DNA from 2 places in the [Rhizobium] kunmingense genome. Region 2 is predicted to be linked to the other one. Evidence: riboswitches for the same ligand, from Rfam matches in the RefSeq annotation. Region 2 holds a riboswitch; the other holds the start of a gene.
What was found. Region 2 has a riboswitch for cobalamin ahead of nrdH (glutaredoxin-like protein NrdH). Riboswitches for the same ligand answer to the same signal wherever they lie in the genome.

Region 1 (5,988 bases), 670 kb from region 2:
CCCATGTCGTAATGCGGCGTACACATGATCCCGTAGAAGCCCTCTTCATTGAAAGTGACTTCAATCTCCTGGTTGATCTTTCCCTTGAACGGAGTTGCTCCTTCCGGCAGAAAATCCTTGATCGTCGCTGCATTGTGTCCCCGCTGCGTCGCCAGGAACTTCACCTTGTCGCCGGGCTTCAATGACAGGAAATCCGGCTCAAAAGCCATGCCGCCGGTCGCGTTACCGTTCAACATTTTTACTTCAAAAGTCTCGGCATGGGCAGCGATTGGCAGCAAAATCAGAAGAGTAGCAAGAAGGATGGAACGCATGGAAACCTCATTGAATGGATCGGAAACGGATCAGGCGAGAGCCGTCCGTGTCTTCGAAAAAACGAGCCATGACACCAAAGACGTCACGGATCAGATCGAGCGTCAAAATCTCGGCAGGCGTCCCAACCGCCAGCAGCGATCCTTTCGACATCACACCGATACGGTCACAAGACATCGCCTGATTGAGATCGTGGAGCGCGATCACCGACGTAATGGAAAGCGCTCTAACCAAGCCGAGGATCGACAGTTGATGCTGGATGTCGAGATGGTTGGTCGGCTCGTCGAGCAGCAAGATTTTTGGCTGCTGCGCGAGCGCGCGGGCGATATGAACGCGCTGTTTTTCGCCACCTGACAGCGTATGCCACGACCGCTTTTCCATGTCGGCCATATCGACCTGTCGCAAGGCCTCGGCGACGATCTTGTCATCCCTTGCTGACCACGGCTGCAGTGCCGACAACCACGCCGTCCGGCCAAGTTCGACAGCGTCCCGGACAGTCAAGCGCTCAAGCGTATCGCTTTGCTGCTCAACAAATGCCAGGGTCTGGCCAACCTGCTGCCGGTTCATCCGCGCCATGGGCTGCTTCTGCAGAATGACTGTTCCGGAAGAGGGTGTGAGGATGCCGGCCAGCAGTTTCAGCAGCGTCGATTTGCCGGAACCGTTGGGACCGATAAGTCCAAGCGTCTCTCCCTCCCGTACGTCAAAAGAAACATCTTCCACGATGCTGCTGCCTCGCACCTTCCAGCTTAAATCTTCAGCCGCCAGGATCATCGAATGCGCCTTCCGCGAATGAGGATGAGGGCAAACCCCGGTGCGCCGACAAGGGCGGTGATGACGCCGATCGGCAGGACCTGATTGGGCACGAGCACCCGCGAGCCGATATCGGCCAGCACGAGAAACACGGCTCCCATCAGTGCCGAGACCGGCAGGAGCCGGGCGTGGCGTGGCCCGACGAGGAAGCGGGCGGCATGGGGTATGACGATGCCGACGAAACCGATCGAACCGACGATGCTGACCATGACTGCGGTTATCATCGCCGCCGTTCCGATGACGATCGCCTGTACCTTGCGAACCGGCACGCCGAGTGAGGCCGCAGAGTCTGCGCCGAAAGTGAAGGCATCGAGTGCCCGGCGATGCCATATGCAGACGCAGACACCCAGAATGGCGATCGGGACAGCAAGAAATACATCGTTCCAGCGCACGCCGCTGAGGTTCCCCATCAGCCAGAACATCACACCGCGCACCTGCTCGGCATTAGCGGAACGAGTGATGATGAACGAGGTCAGTGCGTTGAAGAGCTGCGAACCGGCAATGCCGGCGAGAATGACAAGTCCGGTCGCTTGGATGCCGACACCGCCACCTGCGGCGCGCGCCAGCATGATGACCAGCAGAAAGGCAATCAGCGAGCCGGCAAAGGCACCGATGGGCAGAGAAAGAAGCCCACCGCCGATGCCGAGGATCAGAATGGTGACCGCACCCGTTGAAGCACCGGCGGAGATGCCGAGAATATAGGGGTCGGCCAGCGCATTGCGCAGCATGGCCTGCAGAACCACGCCGGACACGGCCAGCGACGCACCGCAGCAGGCCGCCACGATGGCGCGCGTCAGCCGATAGTTCCAGATGATACCCGCATCGATCGGATCAACGAGATAGGTTGCGCCAAACATCTTGTTGACCAATGTCTGGCCGACAAGATGGATCGGCATGGACGTCTCCCCGACGGAGACGCCCAACGCGATGGCAATGAGGAGCAGGAGAACGGAGCCAATCAGATAACCGATCCGGCGTATGGGAATCTGTCCGTTCCGCTCGACCACGATATCCGTCACTGCTTGCCCTTGATGTCTTCAAGCGCGTCGGCGACAGCCTCGATACCGGCTGGAATTCGAATGCCCGCATGGACGGCATGAGCATCGACCACGACAATGCTGCCCTCCTTGACGGCCTTCATTTCGCGGGTCACCGGGTCACTCTTGAGGTAATCGAGCTTCACCTGATAGTCATCGGCCGGATAGCGGCGGCGATCCATACGTGCGATGATGATGACATCCGGGTTGGCCTTGGCGATAGTTTCCCAACCAACGGATGGATATTCCTCATCGCTCTCTACCACGTTCTTCACGCCGAGCGTGTTCATGATGAAGCCCGGAATGCCCTTTTGACCGGCAACGAAGGGATCGAGTTCGATGTCGGCGCTCGAGAACCAGAAGACCGCGGAGACGTTTTTCAGATCGAGTGCCTTGGCTTTGGCCGCAGCCGCGTCGACCCGTGAACGAAGCTGCTCTTCAACCTTGTTGCCGCGGTCCTGCACATCGAAAATCGTCGAGAGTTCATCGACGGCGCGGTAAACTGTATCGATCGAGAATGGCGTCTTACGTGCGCCGTCACCGCCCGAAAGGTTGTCCTTGCCGACGCAATCCGCCGGCATGGCGTAGACGTTGATACCAAGCTCGTTGAACTGCTGGCGCGTGCCGACCACGCCCTGCGGGCCGACATGAACCTCGAACTGGGTCGTCACCAATTCCGGCTTCTTGGCCGCCACGGCCTCGAAGCCCGGATGGTTGTCTGCCAGACGCGGAGCCTTGGCATTGACGTCCTTGAACTCCGGCAAAACCTCGTTGAACCAGACCGACGTGCCAACAACCTTGTCGCCAAGGCCAAGTGCATACAGCATTTCCGTCGTCGACTGGCCAACGGCAGCGACGCTCTTCGGCGCAGCGTTGAAGGTCAGTTCCTGACCGCAATTGCTGATCTTGAGCGGATATGTGGTTGAGCCGGCATAGGCGCCGGAACTGGCGAACAGGAGGGCCGAGAAGGCAAGAGCTGCCTTGAGTTTCGTCATGATCAATCTCCGGTCAGTGAAATGGACCCGATCGGGGATCATCAAGATGGCACGGAAAATCCGCCTGCCGGTTTTCACCGCCATTCGGAACAGCACGCAAAGACGCTGCAAACATCCGCTTCCTCCTCCGGACACCCCGCCGGCGTTACGTTACTCGATGTCGGCAGGTCTCCTGACTGACGGGTCAACGCCTCCTCTCGCCTTCCCGGGCACAATCGCCCAGTGGCCGATGAAAGGATGCTCGCCGCCTACAGTTGCGGGGGCAGTTTCGTTTGACGGATTGCTCCGTCCCGAATTCCCTGTTCGTCCCTTTCGGGAACCGACGGCGGCAAGCTATACAGGCTTGAGACCGTTGCGCAAGCCTGCGTCGCGGATCAGGACGGCTTTGTCGCGGTCAGCACGAAATAGTCGATCATGCGGCTGCTGTCGTCATAGACGGCACCATAGGGATGCGTCTCAAAGAGATGCTTCCAGGACTGCACCTCGCCGAAACCGGTCTCGTGCAGCAGTGCACGCGCATCAATATCCGTCAGGCCATTGAAAAAGGGCAGTTCGTTGCCGAACTCGGCCGCGCTGTCGTTGTCGCGATGTAGGAACCATAGGCCGTCTGAAACCAGAAGCTTGCCACCCGGTTTCAGGATGCGGTTAGCCAGGGACAGCGCACCCGCGGGGTTCTCAAGCGTCCAGAGAACATTGCGCAAAGTAACGATATCAACGCTTGCGTCAGGAATTTCGGCATCGTCCATCGTCGAATGAACAAAGGTCAGGTCGAGGCCACGGGCCTCGGCATCCTGACGGGCGTGAGACAACATCCCCTCTGAACCATCCACTGCGATGACCCGATGGCCCAGCTCCGCGAGCAACAATGCGCACGCACCCGTGCCGCTTCCAAGATCGATTGCGGTCCGGGCATCTCCCTCAAGCGCCGCCGAAAACACGCTTTTCCAATCGTCATAGTTACGCTTGTGCGATGCCGCACTGTTGAAGCGGTTTGCCCGCCCATTCCAATGTTCGGACATGGCTTTGGCAGTGTTGGGGGCAGCTTTCATACGTCACTTCCAATATCATTATCGCTCGATTACTCGACTTGGGTAATAGGTACTTATGATCCGGCCATGCTATCGGCGGAAGTTACTCCGCGCTACGCCCAAGCCTGCGTTTTTCGCAGCTCCTGATGGGTATCGCCCCTCAAGTCCGTTAAATGTGCTTACGCTTATCAACGCTCTATCTTCATGACGTAGGGCTAATTACGCGACATCGTTGCATTATGTGCGCGTAACTCGCTGCGTGAACAGAGTGGTCACCTCGCTACAGGGATTGATATCCTTCAACCGCCATCCACCCGGGCATCAGCATGACGAGCGCCCAAATAACGGCCGAGGCGATGTTGGCCGCTTGGAACTTCGCTTGTTTCATATGCATCATACCAGCAACAAACGGTACAGTCGCTCTCAGCGGCCCGAAGAACCGCCCCATGAACACTGCGAGCATCCCATGCTTCCGAAAGAAAACACGGGCCTTCGCAATGCTTGTCCTATGCCGCTTCGCTGCCGGGCTGAACGTGATGCGCCGGCCTGATTTTTTGCCGATCAGATAGGAAACGATGTCACCCGTGACGGCCCCGAATATGGCAGCAGCGAGCACGGGAGCTGGATCGGCAGTACCCGCCGCAAGCATCCCACCGACGACGAGCAGAATAGGAGTAGCCGGGAAGAGCACGCCGACAATGAACAGAGACTCGCAGAAGGCTGTCAGCCCAACCACGATTGCGGCCCACTCGGGGTATTCGTTCAGAAAATTGACGATCGGGGCAGTGATTTCCTGCATTAAAAACATCCGAGGGTGCTAAGCACTGAAGAGCGTGAAAATATCAATCGCGAGGCTGATGAGCAAAATCCGCAAGTCGTTTAGGGACGGCCTGAACTCGATGACGCGGACTGTAGTCGGGCTTCGCGCAGACGCTTGGTCTTCTCCGCCCGCGCCGCCGCCTCTGCTTCCACGATATCCAGTGCTCCGGGCGCTCTATTCGAGGCAGGCTCATCTTCGTCTCTACCCGGCTTGAAAAAGTTATCCTTGGTCGCTGTCATCGACGGTCTCGCTTCGTAGGGGAAAGGGATCGGCGTTGGTGCCGGCCAAGGCTCAATGGGTCCGGGCTGATCGAGTGCGTTGAACCGCGCCATCGAGCTTGTGGCATATTTTTGGAGCCAATAAATGCGGCCGGGCTAGCTGGTGAATGTGTCTCATGCTGGAGTATACGGAGCCCACCCGGAAAAAATTGCAACGCCAATCGAAAAATTTCCAGGTGGCAGTCGATTTCACGGTTCTGAGCAGGCTCCTATCAACCGCAGTCGATTTTTTTCGTCGCACCATGCAAGCAAAAGAAAATTGGCTCCGTATATCTGATCATGGATGACAGGAGACGCATGTTCGACGTTCTAGGCCAACTCAGCGCATTGAAGCGCTATGCGCGTTCGCTTGCGCGCAATCCGGCTGATGCCGAGGACCTCGTCCACGACACTTTGATACGCGCGTATGAGCGGCGCTCGAGCTTCCGCCGCGGCGCCAACCTGCGCAATTGGCTTCTGTCTATCCTTCACAACACCCATATCGATCGTGTCAGAAGCTCTTTATCCCGCACACGGCGGGAGATGGCCGTAAACGCCGAGATTGAAACATCCCATCCTGCCCATCAGGAGCATGGTGTTCGCCTCGCACAAATTCGGTCCGCATTCGACACTCCGCCGGAAGATCAACGCGAAGCGCTTCACCTGATCGCGATCGAGGACATGTCCTATCAGCAGGCTGCAGAGCTTCTCGATGTTCCTGTCGGCACCTTG
Region 2 (5,988 bases):
ACCCGCAATGTCGCCCTGACGGACGAGGGCATGGCACTTTACGGCCGGGCACGGAACTGGCTGACTGAACTCGACGACATGCAGGCGGCAGTCGGAGGCAAGCCCGGCGATCTGGCGGGCGTGGTGCGCATAGACATGCCCACCACGCTTGGCCGCGCACTGTTCATGACCCGCCTCTCCGCCTTCATGCAGCAGCATCCAAGGCTGACGGTGGAATTGCGGATGAACGACCATTACGTCAATCTGATCGCCGAAGGCGTCGACCTGGCAATACGGGTCGGCAATCTCAACGATTCCGAAATGATCGTCAGGCCACTCGGCCGGATCAGGCTCGGGACCTACATGTCACCCCGATACGCCGAGAAGCTTGGCCTGCCGCAGCATGTCGAGGATCTGCATCATCATCGCCTCATGGCATTCATGACGGGAAGCGGTCGCCCACGTCCCATGCTCTACCGCGTGGGCCGAGAGGAGATCGCGGTCGACACGCGTCATGCGGTGGCGACCTTCACCAATGGCGAAGCCATGATCGATGCGGCGGTCGCCAGTATCGGCATTACCCAGACCCCGGCGATCTACGCCCGTCAGGCGCTCTCCCAAGGCACATTGATCCAGATCTTCGGCGGTCAGGATGCGGCCGGCCTGCCGGTCCAGATCGTTTACCCCTCAAAAAGACAGATGGCGCGGAGGGTCCGCGCCATGATCGATTTTCTCGCCGAAACCATGAACGAGGCCTGGGGCTGAGGCGCTTGCCGATGGGTCAGAAATCCCAGTCATCGTCCTCGGTGGCGACAGCCTTGCCGATCACATAGGACGAGCCGGAACCGGAGAAAAAGTCGTGGTTCTCGTCGGCATTGGGAGACAGGGCCGAGAGGATCGCCGGATTGACCTTGCAGGCCTCGGCCGGGAAAAGCGCCTCGTAGCCCAGATTCATCAGCGCCTTGTTGGCGTTGTAATGCAGAAACTTCTTCACGTCCTCGGTCAGACCGGCGCCGTCATACAGCGCCTCGGTATATTTCGCTTCGTTGTCGTAAAGCTCCAGCAGCAGGTCGAAGGCGAAATCCTTGATCTCCTGGCGCTTGGCCTCGGATAGAAGCGCGACGGCGCGCTGGAACTTGTAGCCGATGTAATAGCCATGCACCGCCTCGTCGCGGATGATCAGCCGGATCAGGTCGGCGGTGTTGGTAAGCCTTGCGCGGCTCGACCAGTACATCGGCAGGTAGAAGCCGGAATAGAACAGAAAGCTTTCGAGGAAGACGGATGCGACCTTCTTCTTCAGAGGATCGCCACTTTCATATTGCGCCATGATCAACGCCGACTTCTTCTGCAGGAACTCGTTTTCCTCCGACCAGCGATACGCGTCGTCGACATCGGGCGTCGAGCAAAAGGTGGAAAAGATAGAGGAATAGGAGCGCGCATGCACCGCTTCCATGAACGAGACGTTGGAGAGTACCGCCTCCTCATGCTGGGTGGCGGCATCCTGCATCAGCCGCACGGCACCGACACCGTTCTGGATCGTGTCGAGCAGGGTAAGGCCGGTAAAGACACGGATGGTGAGCTGCTGCTCGTTGGGTTTCAGTGTCGCCCAGGACGGAATGTCGTTGGAGAGCGGCACCTTTTCCGGCAGCCAGAAATTACTGGTCAGCCGGTTCCAGACTTCGAGATCCTTGTCGTCCTCGATACGGTTCCAGTTGATGGCGCGGATAGCGGCGGCGGGTTTGACGGCGATGTTCATGGTGTTGGTTCCTGAAGGAAACGGCGAGGCTGCGGCATAGTCCCTTCGCCCCGTTTACGGGGAGAAGGTGCCGGCAGGCGGATGAGGGCAGAGGCGGACACCGATCTCAAATCAAAGTGCACACGATACGCAGCCCTGCACTTCCGTGCCGGTCAGCGCCATCTGGCGAAGGCGGATGTAATAAATTGTCTTGATGCCCTTCTTCCACGCATAGATCTGCGCCCGGTTGATGTCGCGGGTCGTGGCGGTGTCGCGGAAGAACAGCGTCAGTGACAGGCCCTGGTCGACATGCTGGGTGGCCGCCGCATAGGTGTCGATGATCTTCTCGGGCCCGATCTCGTAGGCATCCTGATAGTAATCGAGATTGTCGTTGGTCAGATAGGCCGCCGGGTAATAGACCCTGCCGATCTTGCCCTCCTTGCGGATCTCGATCTTGGAGACGATCGGATGGATCGAGGAGGTCGAGTGGTTGATATAGGAGATCGACCCGGTCGGCGGCACGGCCTGCAGGTTCTGGTTATAGAGCCCGCCCTCCATCACGGCGGCCTTCAATTCCTGCCAGTCCTCCTGTGTCGGGATATGAATGCTCGCCTGTTCGAAAAGTTCGGCGACGCGTTCCGTAGCCGGCTTCCATTCCTGTCCGGTGTATTTATCGAAATACTCACCGGAGGCGTATTTCGAGTTCTCGAAACCTTTGAAACTCTGGCCACGCTCGACCGCCAGCCGGTTCGACGCCCGGATGGCGTGATAGGTCACCGTGTAGAAATACATGTTGGTGAAATCGACGCCTTCTTCGGAGCCGTAGAAGATCCGTTCACGGGCGAGATAGCCATGCAGGTTCATCTGGCCGAGGCCGATCGCATGACTGTCCGCATTGCCCTTGGCAACCGAAGGCACCGAGGTGATGTCGCTCATGTCGGAGACCGCCGTCAGCGCCCGGATCGCGGTCTCGATCGTTTTGCCGAAATCGGCACTGTCCATCGCTGCCGCGATATTGAGCGAGCCGAGATTGCAGGAAATATCCTTGCCCATATGCTCGTAGGAAAGATCGGCGCCATAAGTGCTGGCATCGCTGACCTGCAGGATTTCGGAGCACAGATTGCTCATGGTGATACGCCCGGCAATCGGGTTGGCACGGTTCACCGTGTCCTCGAACATGATGTAGGGATAGCCGCTTTCGAACTGGATTTCGGCGATCACCTGGAAGAATTCGCGGGCCTTGATCTTCTTCTTTTTGATCCGGCTGTCGGCAACCATCTCCTCGTATTTTTCCGTCACCGAGATCTCGCTGAACGCGACGCCATAGACGCGTTCCACGTCATAGGGCGAGAACAGGTACATATCCTCGTTGTTCTTGGCGAGTTCGAACGTGATGTCGGGCACCACGACGCCGAGCGACAGCGTCTTGATGCGGATCTTTTCATCTGCATTCTCGCGCTTGGTATCGAGGAAGCGCATGATGTCGGGATGGTGGGCGTTGAGGTAGACGGCACCCGCGCCCTGACGCGCACCCAGCTGGTTGGCGTAGGAGAAGGAATCCTCCAGCAGCTTCATCACTGGAATGACACCGGATGACTGGTTCTCGATCTGCTTGATCGGTGCTCCGGCTTCGCGAAGGTTGGTGAGCGACAAGGCGACACCGCCGCCGCGCTTGGAAAGCTGCAGCGCCGAATTGATGCCGCGCGCGATGCTCTCCATATTGTCTTCGATCCGCAGCAGGAAGCAGGACACCAGCTCGCCGCGCTGCTTCTTGCCGGCATTGAGAAAGGTCGGCGTCGCCGGCTGGAAACGGCCGGAAATGATTTCGTCGACCATATCGCGGGCAAGCGCCTCGTTACCGCGCGCCAGCGCCAGCGCCACCATGCAGATACGGTCTTCGTAACGCTCCAGATAGCGTTTTCCGTCAAAGGTCTTCAGCGTGTAGGAGGTGTAATATTTGAACGCGCCGAGGAAGGTGGGGAAACGGAATTTTCTCTCATAGGCATGGTCGAACAGGTCGCGGACGAAATTGAACGCATACTGGTCCAGAACCTCCTGCTCGTAATAGCCTTCCGTCACCAGGTAATCGAGCTTCTCCCTGAGATTGTGGAAGAACACGGTATTCTGGTTCACGTGCTGAAGAAAATACTGCTTCGCCGCCTCGCGGTCCCTGTCGAGCTGGATCCTGCCATTCTCGTCGTAGAGATTGAGCATGGCGTTGAGCGCGTGATAGTCGAGCCCGGCCTCGGCCGCCTTCATCGACGCTTTCGGCTGGGAAGAGGCGGAGGACTTCACGCTCCCATCCCGCATTGTAATAGAGCTTGTCGCGTCCAAAATCGTTCCAATCCGTGTTTGACGTGATCGACATCCTCCGCAGTGCCGAGAAGCTCGAACCGATAGAGTAGCGGCACCGTGCACTTGGCGGAGATAATGTCGCCGGCGCGGCCGAAGGCGGCACCGAAGTTTGTGTTGCCGGCGGCAATCACGCCGCGGATTTGCTTGCGGTTGTCCGCGTCGTTGAGAAAGCGGATCACCTGTTTGGGCACAGCGCCCCTGTTCTCGCCGCCGCCATAGGTCGGGACGATCAGAACAAAGGGGGCGTCGGCTGCGAGCGCATCATCGCTGTCGATCGGGATGCGTAGGGCGCCAAGCCCCAGTTTTTCGACGAAACGGTGGGTGTTTTCCGACTTGGTGGAAAAATAGATCAGGCCACCCATCCCGCTCACGCCATGGCGGGCAACAGGCTGCTGATCATGTCGGGGCGGAACCCCGCCCAATGCTGCTCGCCGGCGACTACGACCGGCACCTGCCGATAGCCGAGGCCCTGCACCAGCTCATAGGCTTCCGCGTCGACGGAAACGTCGACGACGCTGTAGTCGATCCCCTGGCGATCGAGCGCGCGGGTGGTCGCCGTGCACTGAACGCAGGCGGGCTTGCTGTAGACGGTAATCATCATGATGGTCCCTTGTTGATAGGCGCGACAAAGCACTCGGACATCCGCAGATGTCCGGGCAAATAACCTGAGATGAAGGCAGACGCTGACGCTTGCCGGACGCTTAAACGCCCGTCATTCGCGCTGACGTATATGGAAACTCGAACTCATGGACTTCACCCCGAAGTGGCTCATGCGGACTGCCGGGGAAGGCGCACGCACGGAAACATCCCGCACGCTCACGCTACCTTCCGGACACCCCGCCCGTGGACGTTTTCGCTTGAGGCAGGTCTCCTGGCTCGCGGGTCGTCGCATCCGATCCGCCTTCCCAACGCCTTATGCGTCAGTGGACAAATCGACCGGATGCTCGCCGCTTACAGTTGCGGGGGCAGCTTCGGCATTGCTCGGCCTTTCAGGGCCTCACGCACCGTATTCCCGTCTTAGCTTCCGATGCGAATCGGAAGAACCTCGAACACTAGATATAGTAGACGAGACGGAAAATCCGTCAACAACTATGAAGCCTCATCCTCAGGGAAGTTTCGAAATCTGCCGATCGCCACAATGACCGCCCGACAATCATTGCCTCCGCAGGCACTCCACCGGGAAAGCGCATGGAGGCCGCGTGTGGTCAAACGGCCATCGAGTTTTCCCTCTCGCCAGAGACGTGCGTCTTGTCGATCGCGGCAGCAAGGCAGAGACGTGAGAAAAAAGCATTTCCTTTGCGGCTCAGGATGGCGGCCCTTTCTCCGAAAAGGATCAATTGTGGAACATCGTTTCTCGTGGCGACTTTGAGCTTTGGTTAAGTTGCGCGCCAAACAAGGAGCCATTTGATGTTTGTCAAAGCCGTCACCAAAACCGTTTTCGGACTTGCCCTGTCGATCGCGACGCTGGCCGCCACCCAGGCCTCTGCCGATGCGACGCTGGATCGTATCAAGGGCCGCGGCAAGCTCACCGTCGGCGTCATCCTCTCGGGCGCACCGTTCGGCTTCATCGATCCGAAGTCGCAGGAGCAGAAGGGTTACAATGTCGATATCGCCAAGGCGCTGGCAGCCGATCTCGGCGTAGAGCTGGAAACGGTGACGGTGACGCCGCCCAACCGTGTCCAGTTCCTGCAGCAGGGCAAGGTCGATATCCTTATCGCCAACATGCAGTATACCGAAGAGCGCGCCAAGGTTCTCGACTACGTGCCGACACCTTACGACCGCGCCGGCGGTGCTGCCGTAGTGCGCAAGGACAGCGGCCTTAAGGACTGGGCCGACCTCAAGGGTAAGCCGGTCTGCATCTCGCAGGGCTCCAACTACGCGCAGCCGCTGGCGGAAGAATATGGCGCCGTCGTCAAGGG

Region 1: it holds a riboswitch for cobalamin, as region 2 does, so the genes downstream of both, AC0JZ4_RS21155 (ABC transporter substrate-binding protein) here and nrdH (glutaredoxin-like protein NrdH) in region 2, are expected to answer to the same signal.

Annotation. Positions count from the first base shown of each region.
Region 1 covers NZ_CDRNXG010000002.1:583,273-589,260, reverse strand. Annotated here, with positions in the region: gene AC0JZ4_RS21170 (pseudoazurin) at 1-311, opposite strand, end outside; gene AC0JZ4_RS21165 (ABC transporter ATP-binding protein) at 319-1,080, opposite strand; gene AC0JZ4_RS21160 (FecCD family ABC transporter permease) at 1,077-2,129, opposite strand; gene AC0JZ4_RS21155 (ABC transporter substrate-binding protein) at 2,135-3,151, opposite strand; cobalamin riboswitch at 3,297-3,490, opposite strand; gene AC0JZ4_RS21150 (class I SAM-dependent methyltransferase) at 3,526-4,200, opposite strand; gene AC0JZ4_RS21145 (DedA family protein) at 4,460-4,978, opposite strand; gene AC0JZ4_RS21140 (sigma-70 family RNA polymerase sigma factor) at 5,557-5,988, shown strand, end outside.
Region 2 covers NZ_CDRNXG010000002.1:1,251,178-1,257,165, reverse strand. Annotated here, with positions in the region: gene AC0JZ4_RS24170 (LysR family transcriptional regulator) at 1-744, shown strand, start outside; gene nrdF (class 1b ribonucleoside-diphosphate reductase subunit beta) at 761-1,735, opposite strand; gene nrdE (class 1b ribonucleoside-diphosphate reductase subunit alpha) at 1,847-3,973, opposite strand; gene nrdI (class Ib ribonucleoside-diphosphate reductase assembly flavoprotein NrdI) at 4,006-4,431, opposite strand; gene nrdH (glutaredoxin-like protein NrdH) at 4,437-4,670, opposite strand; cobalamin riboswitch at 4,914-5,132, opposite strand; gene AC0JZ4_RS24145 (transporter substrate-binding domain-containing protein) at 5,477-5,988, shown strand, end outside.